3 regions of the Ruegeria sp. CH11 genome follow, and region 2 is predicted to be linked to each of the others. Evidence: riboswitches for the same ligand, from Rfam matches in the RefSeq annotation. Region 2 holds a riboswitch; each other region holds the start of a gene.
The links. A riboswitch is a leader RNA that binds a small molecule or an ion and turns the genes downstream of it on or off. The one in region 2 is predicted to bind cobalamin.

Region 1 (6,424 bases), on a different contig from region 2:
CCAGCAAGTGCAGCGCCATGGCGAATTCTTCGCCCGCCGTCCGCATTGTGGCCGACCCCCAAAGATCGACGATCAGTCCTTTGGGATAGTCGCCTTCCTCTTGCAAATGCCGTCGCACCAGTTCCTCGGCCAGTTTCACGCCCTGAGCATAGGCTGCACGGGTCGGGACCGAGCGCGGGTCAGTGGTGTAGAGGTTCCGACCCGTCGGCAGCACGTCCGAACGGCCGCGATAAGGGGAGCCGGAGGGTCCAGCCTCGATCCGTTTTCCGGCCAGTGCGTCCATCAGGCCCTCGCGTTCTGCATGGGCCGAGGGCGCGGGGTCGAAATTGCCCGTGACTTCGGGAACCCGGCCATAGATGTGCAGGCCGTCGCCGAACTGGCTTTCCTTGATGTCACAGACAAAGCGGTCGATGCGCGTGATCGCCTCGGCGGTGCAGGTGGCCTGATCGAGCCCAAGATCACGTTCCAGACCAATGGCCTGCGCCTCGTCCCGAATATCCTCTTGCAAACGGTCGCGGCGTTTGGGGTCAAGGCCATCGGCGTTCGAAAACTCATCCAGCAGCGATTCCAGCCGTACCATGCGGTCGGGTGTGCCGCTTTCCTTCAATGCCGGAGGGATATGGCCCAGCGTGACAGCTCCGATCCGGCGTTTGGCCTGCGCGGCCTCGCCGGGGTCGTTGACGATAAAGGGGTAGATCAACGGCAGATCGCGGATCAGCGCCTCGGGCCAGCACTCGGCGGACAGAGCGACCGATTTGCCGGGCAGCCATTCCAGCGTACCATGCGCGCCGATATGGATCAGCGCATCCGCGCGCAGGCTTTCGCGCAGCCACAGGTAGAAGGCCACATAGCTGTGGCGCGGTGTGCGGGACAGGTCGTGATAGTCGTCATCGCGCAGCTCGGGCGTGCCACGTTCGGGCTGCAGCGCGATCAGCGCCTTGCCGCGGCGCAGGGCGATAAAATGGAAGGCGTCATCGGAGAAAGAAGGATCGTTCGAAGGCTCACCCCAAACGGCCCACAAGTCTGCGCGTAATTGCTTGGGTAGGTTGGCCGATGCTTCAAGATAGTCGTGTAGAGACCATGAAATCCGCGCGTCCAAAAGCGTTTCAGCAATCGGTTCGGCAGGCGCGGTATCATAGCCTTCGCATTGCAGATCGGCCAGCATTGCCTCGGCCGACGCCAACGCATCCAGACCCACCGCGTGGGCCATCTGCCAATCCTTGCCGGGGTAGGTGGACAGCACCAGAGCGGGCACCTGATCCGCCTTGGGCTTGTCTTGCAAGTTCAGCCAACCGATCACGCGATCAATGATCGCCTCGATCCGCTCGGGTTCGGCGCGGTGGGCAAAGCGGGAATATTCCAGATGCGGATCGCGTTTGCCCGGTTCTTTGAACGATGCAATGCCTGCCGAAATGCGACCGTCGACCTCTGGCAGCACCACATGCATGGCGAGGTCGGCAGGCGACAGGCCACGTTCCGCCTCGGCCCATGCCTTGCGGCGCGACGTGGCCAGCGCGACCTGAAACACTGGCACAATGGCAGCGTCCAGAGGCGAGGTGCCCGACGCGCCCTTTCCCGAGAACGAGGTCGCATTGATGATTGCCGACGGGTTCATCGCAACCACCTGTTCACGCAGCCAGTCTGCGGCTGCTGGCGCTTTGAGGGATGGTGCGAACAAGCCAATCGCTTCGAGCCCGCGCGCGCGTAAGCTGCGGATCAGGGCCGCGACCGGGGCGGTATCGGCGGAGGTCAAATAGGCCCGATAGAAGGTCACAAGGATGCGCCTTGCGTCGCCCGAGAACGCCTTGTCCGCCGGGATGACACCGCGATCCGGGCACCATGCGCCGCAGTCGGGTATGGTTTTCGCACCCATCACCGGCCCGGCGTACAACCCCGCAGCCAAGGCCATCTGCGCCAGGGCGGCCTGTGCCGCGACTTCTCCTCCGGTGTCGCACAGATGCGCCAGACGTCGCAGGGTAGAGACGGGCAGCGTGGAATAGTCGTCCAGCCGTGTATCCTCACGCCCATCGGCGGGCAGAACGGCCAGAGCAATGCCTTTTGCCTGCGCCAAGGCCAGAACCTGCTGCAAGCCATAGGCCCAATAGGGCACGCCCCCGATCAGACGGATCAGGATGCCCTGGGCACCTTCCAAGGTCTGTTCGACATAGGTATCGACAGATAGCGGGTGTTTCAGTGCCGTCAGGTTGGCCAGCCGCAGCGTCGGCATCCGTCCCTCGGGACCACCTCCGCGATGCCAGCCCGCCGCGAAAGCACCAAGGTCGCTGTCGGAAAAAGACAGCACCACCAAATCCGCCGGGCTCTGGCCCAGATCGGTCGGGGTCTCGGTTTCGTCGAGCCCGTGGCTTTCGCGGAAGACGACGTGCATGACTTACTCGGCGGCCTCTGGAACACCCACGAGGATATCGCGGATTTCGGCTTCCTTGATGTCGTCATGCTCGGCAATGACAACCAGACGCGAGCGGCGGTCTTCGCCCGGCTCCCACAGGCGGTCATATTGGTGACGAACGCGGGCACCAACGGCCTGCACCAGCAGGCGCATCGGTTTGCCCTGAACGGCGGCATAGCCTTTGACGCGCAATATGTTCAGTTCCTTGGCCAGACGTTCGATATTGGCAACCAGAGCTGCCGGATCAGACTGTTCGGGCAGTTCGACAATGATGCTTTCGAAATCGTCATGCTCGTGATCGTGGTGACCGTCGTGATGGCTGGGTCGTGCCGCCATATCATCCTCTGCGGCCGCTTCCAGACCCAAAACAACGCGGACATCCACAGCACCTTCAGCCACTTCGACCACGGGCAACGGACGGGGCGCTTCGGCTGCGATGATCGCTTTGGCTTTGGCAACGCCTTCAGGGCCGGCCAGATCGGGCTTTGTCAGCAGGATAATGTCGGCGCAGGAAATCTGATCCTCGAACACCTCGGACAGAGGCGTTTCATGGTCGATCGAGTCGTCAGCCAGACGCTGAGCGTCCACCGCCGCCACATTCGGCGCAAAGCGTCCGGCGGCGACCGCCTCGGCGTCAGCCAAAGCGATCACGCCATCAACGGTGATTTTCGAGCGGATATCCGGCCAATCGAAGGCTTTCAGCAGCGGCTTGGGCAGGGCCAGCCCCGAAGTTTCGATCAGGATGTGATCGGGGCGCGGCTCGAGCGCCATCAGCGCCTCGATCGTGGGGATGAAATCATCGGCAACGGTGCAGCAGATGCAGCCATTGGCCAGTTCCATGATGTTTTCCGCCGGGCAATCCGGGATGGCGCAGGATTTCAGGATGTCGCCATCCACGCCCACATCGCCAAATTCGTTGACGACCACAGCCAGACGCTTGCCCTGCGGATTCTGCATCAGATGCTTGACCAGCGTGGTTTTTCCCGCGCCAAGAAAGCCGGTGATCACAGTCACGGGGAGTTTTTCGAGATTGCTCATTTCAGGGCTCCATTAGGGGGAATGCGGGCCGCACAGTTTTTGCGGAAATGTTCGGGGCGTTCGCGCCATTTGACCAGACCGTCTTCGGTCGCGAGGTATTTGGTCGCGCCGTCAACGATCACATCAACATGATCGGTTTCGTTCAGATGTTCATAGACGAAGGTCCAGCGATCCGGGCCACCACGCAGCACGATCGAACACCCTTCGTTACAATTCGACAGGCATTCGACAGCTTTCAGGGTGATGCCCTCGGGCAGGCCAGCCTGTTCTAGCGCTTGATGCAGCAATGTGCCGGGGCGCTGTGCGTCATCTTCAACGGGCAGCCCGCGACGGCAGGTGGTGCAAACCAACAGTTCGACCGGAGCGGTCTCGGTCATGTCTCTCATCCCCCCAAATCCTCTTCGTGGGGGACGGGGTTTCATGCGGGCCACGTATTGCGACATGGACCCGACACCGGAACACCCCGTCCGGTTTCAACTTCGGGTGTTGGCAGGTCTCCCGGCTTGCGGATGTCAGAGGGTCACTCTGGCAGGTGTCCCGCCTTCCCGGCCATAAGGCCAGTGGCATTGGGCACCTTCTCCGGTCACGGTCGCGGGGGCGGCTGCGTTTGACGGAAAAACCGCTGACGCATTCCCTTTTCATCTGCTGCTGCAGACACCAACGGATCGGACATGCGGCACCAGCGGGCGCGTTGTCAAGCGTGTCGCGCTCACGGATTGCACAGGGTGATGAAAAACGACCTGCCAGCGTCGTTCGGCGGCATGATTTGCGTTGGTACATCGTGCTGCCATGGACGAGAAATTCGAATGCGGAGTATCGGACTATGAAAGTAGGGTTCATTGGCCTTGGAAATGTTGGCGGAAAGCTTTCGGGCTCGCTGCTGCGCAACGGGATCGATCTGACGGTTCATGATCTGAACGTGGATCTGGTCGCCGAGTTTGTGGCCAAAGGGGCCAAAGCGGCCGAAAGCCCAGCGCAACTGATGCGTGACTGCGACGCGGTCATTACCTGTCTGCCTTCGCCCGCTGCCTCGGATGCGGTGATGCAGGAGATGCTGCCCGAGGTCGGACCGGGCAAAATCTGGATGGAGATGTCCACCACAGATGAGGCCGAGGTCAAGCGTCTGGGCGCAATGGTGATCGAACAGGGCGGTGCTGCGGTGGATTGCCCGGTTTCGGGGGGCTGTCATCGGGCCGCGACGGGCAATATCTCGATCTTTGCAGGCTGTGATCGCGAGACATTCGAACGCATCCTGCCGTTTCTGACCACGATGGGGCGGCGCATCCTGCATACGGGCGAGCTGGGCTCGGCCTCGGTCCTGAAAGTGATGACAAATTATCTTGCTACCGCCAATCTGATCACCTGCGCCGAAGCTTTGGTCACCGCCAAGGCCGCCGGAATGGACCTGAACACGACCTACGAAGCGATCAAGATCTCGTCGGGCACCTCGTTCGTGCACGAAACCGAAAGCCAGGTCATACTCAATGGCTCGCGCGATATCTCATTCACGATGGATCTTGTGAAAAAGGATATCGGCCTGTTTCAAGAGGTTGCCGACCGGGCCGGAGTTCCCCTTGAAATCAACCCCTTGATGATCAAGATCTTCGAAGACGGCATCGCCCGGTTTGGTGACCGCGAGCTTTCGCCGAATATCATCAAGCGACTGGAAGAGGCGACTGGCCTGGACATTCGCGCACCCGGATTTCCGGCCGAGATGGCCGATGATGAACCCGAAGAGCCAGGCTATGAGGTCGTTCCGGCGAACCGGCAGGCTGTCTGAGGGCGGCGCGCTTTCGTTGTTCGTGGTCCAACCCAGGCGCCTTTGGGCTGCCTTCCGGGTTGGACAAAAACTTAAGGCTATTTTAAACACATAACCAATAGTCCGTAAGTGGCACAGGCAAGCGAGCGTAATATGACGGATGAGACCTTTCTCATCGTGACAACGATGAAGAACGAAGGACCTTTCATGATCGATTGGGTGGCCTATAACCGCTCGATCGGATTCGATGACATTCTGATCTATACCAATGATTGCTCGGACGGAACCGCAGCCATCGCCGACCGCCTGCAAGAATTGGGCTGGGCCCATCACGAACGCAACCCTGTCAGCCCCAAGGAAAAGCCACAGACGGTTGCGTTTTCCAAAGCCCGACGCCACCCTAGCTATCTGGCCTCGGACTGGATACTCAGCCTGGATGTCGACGAATACATCAACATTCGCGTCCCCGGCGGAGATATCCGCAGTTTCGTTCGCGCCAGTGGTGATGCCGATGCGATCTCGATGTGTTGGCGCATGTTCGGGCAGGGGGGGCAGCGAGAGTTCGTGGACCGCCCCGTGCCCGAGACCTTTTTTCACGCAGCGCCAGAGCACAAATATCCGCATCAGAAGGCGAAGGGTTTCAAGACGCTGTTCCGCAACAATGGCAAGTTCAACCGGTTCCGCGCCCACAGGCCACGGATCGACGAGCAGCACGCGCCCAACCCCGAGGCACCTTATGAAAACGTACTGTGGCGCGATGCGGGCGGGAACGAGTATCCCGCCGATCAGGTCAAATGGCGCGCTTGGCGCGGGTTCAGCCACGAATATGCGCGTATCCATCACTACGCCGTTCGCAGCACCGACAGCTTTCTGGTAAAACGTGATCGTGGCCGCACCAACCACATCAGCCAGGATCAGGGGCTGGATTATTGGAACATGATGAACCACAACAATGTCGAGGATCGCTCGATCCTGGGGCATATGCCTGGCATGCACGAGATGCGTGCAAAGATGATGGCCGATGAAAAGCTTGTCGAACTTCACGAACGCGCCTGCAACTGGCACAGAACCAAGGCCGGAAAGCTCAGGCGGCGCGCGGATTGGACCGATTTTGTTACGGCGCTGCAAACCCCGCTGGACGAGCCGGAAAAGGCCGCTGAACCGGTCGCGGACCCTGTCACCGCACCCGTGCGACGCGGCAAGCGCGCCATGCAACGCGA
Region 2 (6,424 bases):
GCAAGAGGGGTCCAGTGCGGAACACTCACAAGACCGGCGGCAGGTTGCTCACCGATTTCAACCAGCCCGGCCTTGGGCGTGACGACGGTGCCGCTGTCGGTGGATCGGGCTGCGACTCCCATAACAACAGGCCAATTGGCAACTTCCGCACCGAACACCACATCGTTGTCCAGTAGCCGAGCAGCCCGGTCCGCCCGCAGGACATCCGCCAGCGCAGGGTCCTGCAACAGCCGCGACACGCTATAGCGGTCGGGTTCGGCAAACAGCATGTCAAAGGCAATGGACGCTGCACCATAGTGGCCCAGACGCTCGACCATCTGCGCCAGTTGCGTCCGCGGCCAGGGCCATTGACCCCAAGCCGCCAGAGATCGTTCATCAATATCGACAACCCGCACTGGCAGATCCGGGTCATATGCGCGCGGCGAGACCCTTTGCAAGACATCGAAGTAGATGAAGCGCGACATCTGAACCGGATAGGGGTCCAAAACGCGAATGAAGCAGCCAAACAGGATCAAACCCAGCCCGACCAAGCGAAAACCCAGCCGCCGCGCCAACGAGCCTTTGGCGTTACCCGCCACGCCAAACTCCTGTGGGCAAAGGGGACGAGACAGGTTTCATCGCGGCTATCTCGTTTCGGCCTCGGCTGTAATTCCTCCGGCCGTCGCACTGGCGGACGTACCTGACCCACCCGGTCCATCATCTGAGAGGTTCACCGACACGCTGACGCTACCGGCCGTGGAACTGGCACTCGTCGTCGAGCCAGCCCGCGCCTCGGCACGCGTGGCTGGTGGGTCGGATCGTGTCGGAGCCGAACGGCTTGCCGATCTTGCGCCAGCGGATGATCGGGCCGCTTCGGGTTGCTCTGCTTCTTCGCGCTGACGTGGTTCTTGTGTTTCCGCTCGCACCCGTGGGGCCAGCGCCTCGGTCCCCGAGCATCCGCCGATATTCACCCGCAACGGCGGCAGCAACCGCTGCTGTGCTTGCAGGAATGGAAACCCGCTGGACACAGCCTTGTCGTATTGCGCAGCGCTGACCGGCTGGCCGACCCCCCCGGACGGGCCGGTGGCAAACATGCTGCATTGCGAATCCCCACGACGGCAACCGCCTCGCAGGCTGCACATCTGCACCTCGCCTTCGAGAACCAGCATCGCACTCTGGCTGCCGGACGGTACCCAGATATCGAATGTTGTTCCCCGCACCGCCATCGTGGCTGTTGGCGTTTTGATGGAATAGGCCCGCTTTTTGCTGTTGCCGGAAATAAATCGAAAGCTTCCACCCAAAGCCTGCACCGCAAAGCTTTTGGCCTTGCGATTTCCGCGCAGCATCGACACATCCAGCACCATCTTGGCGTTTGGACCGACGGCAATCTTGGTCTGGTCAACAAAGATCAACTGCACCACACCCGACCGGTTCGTGGTAATCATGTCGCCCGATGCCACATCCATTCCCTTGCGCAGGGTCATGGTCTTTCCGGCACGAACCACTTCGGCGCCAGGCTTGACGCTTAGCACCTTCCCGATTGCGGCTGATACTGACGCCGGTAGCGTCACAATGAATAATGCGAATACAAAAACTTTTACCCAGGCCAAAACCAAGTCCCTTCCCCCAAAGGTTCCCGTTGGGGCGACAAACGCCCCACGCCCGATTTTGCACCTCAGAATGCTTACTTTGTTTGGTCATTTATGTTATAAAATCTGAACAAATATGCACTGAAACAGATATGTTTGGCAAGTATTGGGCCCATTCGGGTCGGTACCCGAGGCCTAATGGGGTCATGGATTCACGGCTGACCTGTCGAAATCGTTCCGAGGCTCGCCAGCATCAACGGTGTTTTGATGAACAATTGGTTGAAGCCGGCGGCTCAATCCGCACACGTCATCGCTGATTCAGCACCAGCCCTCATCACAAGTCCACCAGCCGGCGCGGTTTTCTGTTCGAGATGGTCGGCGTTCACCCGGAATGCACCGCCGCGCACAAATGCAATTCCCGGTGTTTCACCGTAATTTCAACAGGTTCTGCAGATTTGCCAGGATACAGCACAACATGGAAATTTCGCCTTGTATTCCCGCTGCTTGCAAGGATATACCCGTCGGCGGAGACGTGGCCGAGTGGTCGAAGGCGCTCCCCTGCTAAGGGAGTAGGCCCGGAAGGGTCTCGAGGGTTCGAATCCCTTCGTCTCCGCCACCCATCACTTTCACACAATATTCCCGAACTTAACCCGGCCCAATCTACCGGGAGTGTTTCTGTTAAAACGGCGTTTGCGATGTGAGGCACATCCCGTTGTCCGCGTTCAGAATTTTCCGTTGTCGTTTTTCCATTCGCTGCGCGGAGCGATGGTTTCGACTGTGTCCCAATGCTCGGCGATCAGATCATCGTGAACGCGGAACAGGTGATAGAAACTGGTATGAACCCCAGCCTTGCTGCCTTCGCACATGCAAAGGACAAAGTTGCCCTCAGCCAAAACACGATGCAATTTGTGGTGCTGGATCAGCCGCGTACCGTCCTGGACCGCGTCCAATGCGGCGCGAAAGGCGTCCGCTCCGTCGCCCAGTTCGGGGCTGTGCTGGATCAGGTCTGCATGCACGAATGTCGCGAGCAGATCAGTCTGACCTCCAACCAGCACCTGTTCGGCAAACCGGCGCACAAGATCCCGGTTCTGCTCGGTCTTGTCTAAATCCGTGGTGTCCGCGCTGCCGTCCAGCATGCCACGGCCTGACGGGTTCGGGCCTTTGAGGGGTTGGATGTTGTCCCAATGTTCGACCGCCTTGCCATCCTCGAACCGAAACACCTCGAACGCGGCGCGCAGGCTGGAAAAGTCGTATTCGTTATGCGCAAAAGCAAAGTCACCATCTTCGAACACCCTCATGAAAGTGACCCGGGGATTCGTTTTGGCCAACCGCGCGAACAGATTGGCCAAGCCCTCGCTACCTTCATGTGTCTGGGGATTGTGCTGAATGTATCTGGCTTCGTTGACAACGGTTGCGGCTTCGGGATCTCCGGTCTCGATGCCTTTCAACAGCTTTTTGAGCAGGTCTTTTTTCGATGCCATGTCATTTCATCCCGTTCTGGAGGCCTTTGCACGCGAGTCAGATTAGCACCAAACTATGCCTGTGTTCGAAAATAACCTGGGTATCATGCTGTCACTAACCGACTGAATTTTGGTTGACGGACGATACCCGAGTCTGGCATCTGCGGTCGCGTGTCCGGTTCCGGGTTTGCCCGGAGAAAAGGGAATGCGGTGCGGGTTTTGTCAGACAAACGCCCAATGCCGCAACTGCCCCCGCAACTGTAAGCGGCGAGCAGGGCTGACATGCCACTGGGGTTTCCCGGGAAGGCCAGCCCAACGCTTTGACCCGCAAGTCAGGAGACCTGCCGGATGTGCACCCTCGGAAGGGGTGTGTCACCGACGCCGGGGTGTGCGTCGGGTCCGTTGCCCCGAATACGGGAGCAGGCTCGGACCGTCCCGGTGTCAAACAAGAATGCGTGCCGGGGTTGGCACGTCGGGACAAGGAAGAAGACCCCATGAAAAAGCTGCTCTGCACGGCTGCGGTTGCGCTGACTATTCCAGCGATCGCGCAAGCACATTTTCTGCTGGAATACACCACGGACACCATGATTGATGCGCCGGGCGATGTGCCGGTCAAGCTGATCTTCTGGCACCCGTTTGAAAACGGCCGCGTCATGGATCTGGAAAAGCCTCAGGAATTCTATGTGATCCACAATGGCGAAAAGACGGATCTGCTAGAGACGCTGGAGCCTGTGCGCTTCACCAGCCCTGAAAACGAAGGTGCGGCTTTCAAGGGGTCGGTGCCGGTCAAGCGGTCGGGCGACTATGTCATGGTCACGGTGCCTCAGCCTTATTATGAGGAATCCGAGGACATCTATATCCAGCAGATCACCAAGGCGTTCCTGAACCGCAATCAGCTGCCGACCGATTGGATGAACCCCGCCGGTCTGCCGACCGAGATCATCCCGCTGAACAAGCCCTACAACATCGTCGCGGGCTCGACCTTTACCGGTCAGGTTCTGGCCGACGGTCAACCGGTCGCCGGGGCCGAGATCGAGATCGAGTACATGGCAGCAGAGCCGAAAATGGACAGCGCCGCGTCCTCGGATCCGACCGTATCGCCAATGCCCGGCGGCGCCGTTGTCGCGATTTCGGACGCCAATGGCTATTTCTCCTTCGGGGTTCCAAAAGCCGGATACTGGGGATTTGCAGCACTTGGTTCGGGCCCCGCGACCGAGCATGAGGGCAAAGAACTGAGCCAGGATGCGGTGATCTGGATCCGCGCCTGGGATCTGGAGTAACCCCGGATGCACATCGTCGACGGTGCCCTGTCCAACCCGGTTGTGATCGGCGGTGCGGTCGCCGCCGCAGGTGGGATCGCCATCGGGCTGCGGTCGCTTGATCTGGATCGTATCCCCACAGCCGGGGTGCTTTCGGCCAGCTTTTTCGTGGCTTCACTGATTCACGTGCCGATCGGGCCGTCGTCAGTGCATCTGATCCTCAACGGTCTGGCCGGGCTTTTGCTCGGCTGGGCCGCATTTCCGGCCCTGTTCGTGGGCCTGTTGCTGCAGGCGGTGTTCTTTGGCTTTGGCGGGTTGACCGTATTGGGCATCAACACGCTCAACATCGCTTTGCCGGCGGTATTGGCCGGAATGCTGTTCCGGCCACTGATCGGGCGCGGCACGCCTGTGGCCGGTGCAATTTGGGGTGGAGTTGGCGGCGCGTTTGCCATTGCCGCCACGACGATCATGGTTGGCATATCGCTGGCGTTGTCGGGGGATGCATTCCTGCCTGCGGCGAAACTCGTGTTCTTTGCCCATATCCCAGTGATGGTAATCGAGGCGGTGCTGACCGGATTTGCTGTCCTGCTGGCGCGCAAGGTCAAACCCGAGCTATTCGTCACAAGGACAATCGCATGATACGGTTTGCGCTGATCTTTGCCATTTGTTGTGCGCCTTTGCCCGCTTTCGCACATAAGGTGATCGCCGGGGTTTTTGCCTCGGGTGACGCCATCGAAGGAGAGATTGGCTTTTCCAACGGTGACATGGCAACCGATACCGAGGTGATCGTGACTGGTCCGGATGGGTCGGAGCTGGGCCGCACAGTGACCGATGCGGATGGGTTTTTCCTGTTCACGCCGACTACCGCCATAGCGCACACGTTCTATGCCGATCTTGGCGCAGGCCATGTGGCCGAAGTTGTCATGTCGGCGCAGGACGTGGCCGGGATCATGGGCGTTGCAGTCGGCAAGGAAAGCCTCTCCGAGAATAAAGCGGTGTCTGCCGAAGCGATAGCTGGCAATGGGTCGGTGGCATCGCTGACCGACGAAGAACGGCGGCTCATCGCAGAGGCCGTGCGAGACGAAATCCGCCCGCTGCGGCGTGAGATCGCCGCCTATCGCGAACACAACGATTTGCAATCCATACTTGGCGGGATCGGGTACATCTTCGGCCTGTTCGGGGTTGGCTTCTATATAGCCGCCCGGCGAAAGCGGTCTTCCTGATGGCACACGTACTGGGGTCACAGGACAAGGCATTGGCCGGGGCTGTCGGCCCTGAACGGCAGGGAATGATTAGCCCGCTCGATCCTCGCATGCGTATCGTCATGGCCTGTCTGTTTGCGATTGTTGTCGTCGCGTTGTCTTCGCTGGTGGCGCTGACCGCAGCGTTGATGATCGCGCTGTCGCTGCTTGCGGTATCCCGCCTGCCATGGCGCTCGACGTTGAAGCGTATGGCGATGATGGACGGGTTCATCATATTCATGCTGGTGCTGTTGCCGTTTTCCGTGCCCGGCGATCCGATCTTTTCGCTTTGGGGCTTTACCGCCAGTTGGCAGGGCTTTTGGCAGGCCGTCGAAATTGCCCTTACCGCAAATGCGGTGATCCTGGCGCTGATGGTGCTGGTCGGCACGATGGAACCGGTCACGTTGGGCCATGCGCTGCATCGTTTGCGCTGCCCCGAGACGCTGGTGCATCTGCTGATGTTCACGATCCGCTATATCGATGTGCTGCACGAAGAATACCAACGTCTGCGGGCCGCAATGAAAGTGCGTGGCTTTCGGCCCGGTACGAACTGGCACACTTATCGCAGCTTTGGCTATCTGGTCGGAATGATGCTTGTACGGGCCATCGAGCGGTCCGAACGCATTCTTGGCGCGATGAAGTGTCGGGGTTTTTCGGGTCAGATGCTGCTGCTCCAAGACTATTCGCTAACCCGTCGGGACATTGCCTTCGGCCTCGGGCTCGGCGCGCTGTGTCTTGCATTGATCATTGTAGATTTCTCATGACGCTCATCGCGCTGGACAGCATCTGCTTTGCCTATCCCGGACAGGACCCCGTTCTGAATGGGGCCTGCCTGACACTAGACGCCGGTCAGCGACTGTCGCTCACGGGTCCGAACGGGTCCGGCAAATCCACGC
Region 3 (6,424 bases), on a different contig from region 2:
CGGCAAACCCGTGGTCATGCCAGGGTTTGCCGGATCACATCTGGGTGTGATTGATCTGACGCTGACCCGAAAGAACATCTGGCGCATTGTCGACCGCAAGGCAGAGCTGCGCCCGATTCACTCCCCCGCTGACGGGTCCGTGTCAGGCGTGAAAGAAGACCCCGAGATCATGGCTCTGCTGGCCAAAGCGCACGCAGAGACCCGCCAACGCGTGGCCCGCCCGGTGGGCCGGGTGGATCGGTCGCTGCACAGTTATTTTTCCTTTTGTGCGCTAGATCGGGGTTTGCATCTTTTGGCGGCGGCGCAGGCGGCCGCGCTGCGCCCTTACCTGCGGGACAGTCAGCTCGCGGACTTGCCAGTGCTATCCGCCGTCGCCCCCGCAAAGTTCGGTGGCCGGGCCGGGCCAGCTCACTACACCGACGTTCCTGCCGGCGAAATCTCGATCCGCCATGTGGCTGACCTTCAGGTCTTTCCGAATGAACTGCGTGGCCTCTGTGTCAGTGGCGCGCAGGTTCTCGACTGGCTTGAAATGTCTGCGGGCGTCTTCAACCAGCTCTTCCCCGACGCGCCACAAGAGTTGCACGATCCAGACCGCGCGGGTCACAATCTGGATTTACTCTATGGGATTGCCTGCGAGATCGATCTGTCACACCCCGCCCGGTTCGATGCCGAAGGCCAATTGAACGACCCGGCGCATCGCCGTATCCGCATGGCATCGATAAATGGCTTGCCCATCGACCCGAGTCAGAAGTTTGTCGTGGCAACAAACAACTACCGCGCCAATGGCGGCGGCAACTTTCCGATTGCTGGTCGGGCACAAGTTATCCCGATCCCTTCGCTGCCCGTTCAGAACGCACTGATCGACTACATAAAGAACTCGGCGCGGCCTGACCCGCTCGAATCCGCACCACGGCCATATACCTTTTCGCCATTGGGTGGCGCGAAGGCGATTCTGAAGACCGGCCCAAACGCGCGCGCATACATCGCCGAGCTGGCGGAATTCGCCACAAGCGATCTGGGCCTGGATACGGATGGATTTTTGCGCATTCAACTGACGCTGTGACGGGTTGCCATTTTACCGCCAGGCACCTATATCGGCAGTCGAGAGGTTGGCGCGGGCGAGCGCCTCGCCAACCTGGTCAGGTCCGGAAGGAAGCAGCCACAACGAGCCCCGCTTGGGTCGATGTCCAACCTCTCACTTGAACCTTTCAGCCACAGGAGGGCTTTTATGATTGTAGCAAAGACCCTTCGGGCCGCTCGGTTCTGACCTTTCGATCACCGATCGTGGCCTGAACACGTTTCCGACGGATGCGCATACGCCATTCGTCAGGATTGCTGTACCTGAGAACAGGCAGATCAATGGATTTTTCACTTTCGGATCTTGGATGGTCCTCTCACTTTGCCGCGCAACACGCGGTCGATCCCACTTGCGCACCCTATCGCATCACCGGCGTTCACCGGGACCGTCTGATAGGCGTGTCGCCGGAGGGCGAAGCGCCTCTGCTGACACTCAATCGGTCAACAGGTGACTTTGCCGTCGGTGACTGGGTTCTGGTCGACGAGCAGCAACGCGTTCAGCATCTGCTGGACCGCCGCAGTAGTCTGCAGCGCCGCGCCGCCGGAACCGGGGCCGAGGCGCAGCTGATCGCTGCCAATGTCGACGTGCTGTATATTGTCAGCTCTTGCAACGCCGATTTCAACCTGCCCAGACTAGAGCGCTATCTGGCACTGGCCCACCAGGCCGGATGTTACCCGGTGATCGTTCTGACCAAGGCAGACACCTGCGACGAGCCCGCAGACTATGCCCGGCGCGCCGAAACTCTGGGGCCGTTCCTGACGGTTCTGACAGTCGACGCGCGGGACCCCATGGACATCGCGCAAGTGCTGTCCTGGTGTCCTGCCGGGCAGACTGGGGCGCTGGTCGGGTCATCCGGCGTCGGCAAAACGACATTGGCAAACGGCATGACCGGACACAGCGACGCCACCGCTGCCATCCGCGAGGATGACGCACGCGGGCGTCACACCACTACTGCGCGGGCTCTGCGAAGGCTGCGCAACGGCGGCTGGCTGATCGACACCCCAGGTATGCGCGCGCTGCGTTTGCTGGACGCGCAAGACGGCGTTGACGAGGTGTTTTCGGATATCACGGAACTGGCGCAGAATTGCCGGTTCTCGGACTGCCAGCACGTCTCGGAACCCGGTTGCGCTGTGCAGGAGGCGATCGCGGCAGGCGCGCTCGACGAAGACCGGTTGGACCGGTGGCGCAAACTGCGGCGCGAGGATCAGCGCAACTCAGAAACCCTTGCCCAGTCCCGCGCCCGCGACAAGGCGTTTGGCAAGATGGTGCGGTCGGTCATGCAGGACAAGAAGTCCCGCAAGGGTGTCTGACACCCGGGGGCGCCGCCAAGGCGCCCCTGCTTATCTGGCAATCAAACGTGGCCAGAGCGCTGCGTTCTTGCCCGCAAAGACCCCGATATGGCCGATCTCGGACAGGCCGAAATCCTTTGCCGACAACAGATGCCGACGCGCCTCGGGACCGTAGAGGTCCGCAAGCCGCCAGACCGCCTGAGGCGGCACCATCTGGTCATCGTCGAAAGTGAACAGGTCAACCTGCCGACCCGCCTCGGGCCAGTTGGCAGCGGGCAGCCTATGCCCGATATCCGGAACATAGTTCTTTGGCGCAGTACACCAGCGCCGCCACTGCCAATAGACCGGGGCCGGTAAGTCCGTTCCGAACCCGGTCAGCTTGCCCGGCAAATAGCCCAGCGCGCGAGTCGCCAATGGCGCATGGCCGTGCCAGAACAACCACGCCAGCGAGCGATAAGGCCAAGGGTGATCCGACAGCGTCACCAGCCCGGAACAGACACAAATCATGCGATCGATCCGGTCCGCGTCCGGTTGAACCGGCCCCAGCATGGCCCCTACCGAATGCCCGATTGTCCAGTGTTGCGCGTCGGGAAAGCGCCGCCGCATCTCGGCCCGCGCGGAAGGCATGTCAACCAGGGCCCAGTCGGCCATTGTCGTCTTCGAACCCGCCAGCGCTCCCTGCGACGAGAGCCCGAAATCGCGATAGTCGTAGGTCAGGCACGCCATGCCCTGTTCTGCCGCCAGCCAGCGCGCGAAATGGCGGTAATAGTCTCTGGGTACGCCCGTGGCGCTGTTCAGGACAACGACCGTTTCGGGTTCTGACACAGGGCTGTACAACCGCGCCGACAGTTTCGCAGGGCCGGATGCGAATTCGAAATCTTCCGTCAGAACTGCAGTCCGGGTGTCCAGCATCGCCGCCTCCGAAGCTCCTTGCCTTGCTTCTGAACTAAGTAGTTCACTTTGCAGTCCACATGGTCTGATACGCCGAGTCAACACTTTGCCAAGTTGACCAAACGTCCGCCTGCGCAATTTTCCTCGGGCATCTTTCAATCCGCTTGACTCGCACCGGGCTGGCCCGCTAGCGATTGGGCGATGGTTTCCGCGCCCTCAACCGAGGCCGGGATGAAAAGGGAACACGGTGCGGCCCACTCCGGATTGTCCGGAACACGCCAAATCCGCGACTGCCCCCGCAACTGTAAGCGGAAAGCAATGCCGAGATACCACTGGCCGCAAGGCTGGGAAGGGCGGCAAAGCGACGACCCGCAAGTCAGGAGACCTGCCATCAAAACTGAAACCGAAACTCGGGCGGGGTGTCCGGGCAGGGTCAGACCGCCGGTTGCGGTTTCTCCTGATCGATACCCCTCAGCCCACATGTGCGGAGGGCACATCATGATCTGGAAGACCGAAACGCACCAATTTACGGCAACCGTCTGTCAACGCACCGGCAAGACCTGCCCGGCGCTTGCACGTGTGGCACGTGCGCTGGTGCAGTCGATCTCGACCGCGGGGCAGACAACTGCGCGAGATCTGGAAATAGACGGCAGCATCGAACTGGGCCATTGCCCCGACGGGTGCACAGCACGGTTTCGTGCGCAAGCAGACGAAGTCCGCATCTTTTGCGGCACCACCGAGGCAGCCGATATAGACTGTTTGGATGACTATGCTGACCTGATGTTTGGTACCGAATTCACGACATTGCCGTCGGGCGCGATTCCAAATCCGCCTTGTGCGATGCTACAGGCGCTGGCAACCGCACCAAAGGCTCAGGCGGCGACAGAATCGCAGGTCAGAATCTGAGGTCATGAGGCAGCAAGCGCAACAGCTGGCGCGATGGCCCAATGCAACTGGTCATCCGTCTCGACCGCGCAGGGCCGCAGGGCCCGCAGACGCGTCAGGGCGGTATCCGGGTTCTCACCGCATTCCACCATCAGGCGCAGCACGATCATGCCTGACCGCCCGCAGCCACCGCGGCAATGAACGAGTACACGACCCCCGCCTGCCAATGCCTGACGGGCCGAGGCGCTGACCCGTTTCCAGCGTTCGCGGATTTCCGCCGATGGCGCGCCAAAATCCTCGATCGGCAGATGCGCCCAGCGGCTGGCGCGGCTTTGCACGTCGCGTCCAAAGTCGCGCGCGCCATCCTTGATCATCTCGACCTCGGTGGTCATGGAAATCACCAGACCCGGCTGCCATCCGGCGACCATCTCCAGATCGCCGAGATAGTCCCCTCCCCGCCCTGGCATTGAACTTAGCGCAAGCGAGCCGCCGCCCACCTGCAATGCATGGATCACCATCTGAGACATCTTTGCGTTCCCCCCGAAACGTAGATCAGAAAGTCTTACCCCTGGCCTATGAATCGGAGATTTTACCTGCGACGGTCGCGTTTCCAAAACAAAAATCCTGGCGACCCGCTGTGGACGCGGGCGGCGGGGGCCTCTACGCTGCGGTTTGAACGAATCCGACCGAGCAGACATGACCGACACACCCAGCCCCGCCTATCAGGTTCTCGCCCGCAAATATCGCCCGGAAACCTTTGCCGATCTGGTGGGTCAAGACGCCATGGTGCGCACGCTGAAAAACGCGTTTGCGGCGGACAGGATCGCGCAGGCCTTCATCATGACCGGCATCCGGGGAACCGGTAAGACCACAACTGCCCGGATCATCGCCAAGGGCATGAACTGCATCGGACCGGACGGCAATGGCGGCCCAACGACCGAGCCCTGTGGCCAGTGCGAACATTGCACTGCGATCATGGAAGGTCGTCATGTCGACGTGATCGAAATGGACGCCGCCAGCCGCACTGGCGTGAACGACATTCGCGAAATCATCGACAGCGTCCGCTATCGCGCCGCCAGCGCGCGCTACAAGATCTACATCATCGATGAGGTTCACATGCTCTCGACCAGCGCCTTCAACGCGCTGCTCAAGACGCTGGAAGAACCCCCTGCGCATGTAAAGTTCATCTTTGCCACGACTGAAATTCGCAAGGTGCCGGTCACGGTCCTTTCGCGCTGCCAGCGGTTCGACCTGCGCCGGATCGAGCCCGAGGACATGATCGGCCTGCTCAGCAAGATCGCCTCGGCAGAAGGTGCCCAGATCGCCGAAGACGCGCTTGCGCTGATAACCCGCGCCGCCGAGGGCTCGGCCCGCGACGCGACCTCGCTGCTGGATCAGGCAATTTCTCACGGGGCTGGCGAAACCAGTGCCGATCAAGTGCGCGCCATGTTGGGGCTGGCCGACCGGGGCCGGGTGCTGGACCTGATGGACATGATCCTGCGCGGCGATGCGGCGGGCGCGCTGACAGAACTCAGCGCGCAATATGCCGAAGGGGCCGATCCGCTGGCGGTTCTGCGCGATCTGGCCGAGATCACCCATTGGGTCTCGGTCGTCAAGATCACCCCGGATGCCGCCGAAGACCCGACGGTGTCGCCTGACGAGCGTGCGCGTGGGCAACAGATGGCCGAGGCCCTGCCAATGCGGGTGCTGACCCGCATGTGGCAAATGCTACTCAAAGCTCTGGAAGAGGTTTCAGCCGCGCCCAACGCCATGATGGCCGCCGAGATGGCCGTGATCCGCCTGACCCATGTGGCGGACCTGCCCAGCCCCGAAGAACTGGTCAAAAGATTGCAGGATACCCCACCGCCGCCAAATGGTGGGCCGGGTCGCGGTCTACCGGCCGCCTCGCAGGGTAATATTGCGCCACAGGCAACCGCCCAACCGGCTCTGACAGCCGCACCACGCGGAGCCACAGGCGCGCCTTCAGCCGCTTTGGCGCAGGACGTACAGACCGCCCTGGCGCGCTATCCGACCTTCGAGCACGTGGTCGAACTGATCCGATCGAACCGGGACGTCAAACTGCTGGTCGAGGTCGAGAACGGCGTCCGTCTGGTCTCGTACCAACCGGGCCGGATCGAGTTCACCCCGGCCGAGCAAGCACCGACCGACCTGGCCCCCCGTCTCGGATCGGCCCTGCAACGCTGGACCGGGAACCGCTGGGCCGTGTCGATTGTCTCGGAAGGCCAGGCCCCGACCATCGCGGAACTCCGCGACGCGGCCG

Region 1: linked by a shared signal. The riboswitch ahead of ACR0LX_RS19020 (DUF1636 family protein) and the one ahead of ACR0LX_RS06995 (DUF4198 domain-containing protein) in region 2 are both predicted to bind cobalamin.
Region 3: linked by a shared signal. The riboswitch ahead of ACR0LX_RS20765 (hypothetical protein) and the one ahead of ACR0LX_RS06995 (DUF4198 domain-containing protein) in region 2 are both predicted to bind cobalamin.

Annotation. Positions count from the first base shown of each region.
Region 1 covers NZ_JBQFQX010000016.1:62,132-68,555, forward strand. The annotation lists gene cobN (cobaltochelatase subunit CobN) at 1-2,386, opposite strand, end outside; gene cobW (cobalamin biosynthesis protein CobW) at 2,390-3,445, opposite strand; gene ACR0LX_RS19020 (DUF1636 family protein) at 3,442-3,822, opposite strand; cobalamin riboswitch at 3,917-4,122, opposite strand; gene ACR0LX_RS19025 (NAD(P)-dependent oxidoreductase) at 4,230-5,225, shown strand; gene ACR0LX_RS19030 (glycosyltransferase family 2 protein) at 5,358-6,424, shown strand, end outside.
Region 2 covers NZ_JBQFQX010000003.1:224,109-230,532, forward strand. The annotation lists gene ACR0LX_RS06975 (CHASE2 domain-containing protein) at 1-578, opposite strand, end outside; gene ACR0LX_RS06980 (FecR family protein) at 624-1,463, opposite strand; tRNA gene ACR0LX_RS06985 (tRNA-Ser) at 2,095-2,184, shown strand; gene ACR0LX_RS06990 (nuclear transport factor 2 family protein) at 2,291-3,049, opposite strand; cobalamin riboswitch at 3,188-3,391, shown strand; gene ACR0LX_RS06995 (DUF4198 domain-containing protein) at 3,523-4,308, shown strand; gene cbiM (cobalt transporter CbiM) at 4,315-4,926, shown strand; gene ACR0LX_RS07005 (cobalt ABC transporter permease) at 4,923-5,510, shown strand; gene cbiQ (cobalt ECF transporter T component CbiQ) at 5,510-6,292, shown strand; gene ACR0LX_RS07015 (energy-coupling factor ABC transporter ATP-binding protein) at 6,289-6,424, shown strand, end outside.
Region 3 covers NZ_JBQFQX010000021.1:42,597-49,020, forward strand. The annotation lists gene ACR0LX_RS20745 (bifunctional 2',3'-cyclic-nucleotide 2'-phosphodiesterase/3'-nucleotidase) at 1-1,063, shown strand, start outside; RNA gene ffs (signal recognition particle sRNA small type) at 1,103-1,201, shown strand; gene rsgA (ribosome small subunit-dependent GTPase A) at 1,360-2,388, shown strand; gene ACR0LX_RS20760 (alpha/beta hydrolase family protein) at 2,419-3,279, opposite strand; cobalamin riboswitch at 3,444-3,665, shown strand; gene ACR0LX_RS20765 (hypothetical protein) at 3,757-4,164, shown strand; gene ACR0LX_RS20770 (protein-tyrosine phosphatase family protein) at 4,167-4,670, opposite strand; gene ACR0LX_RS20775 (DNA polymerase III subunit gamma/tau) at 4,840-6,424, shown strand, end outside.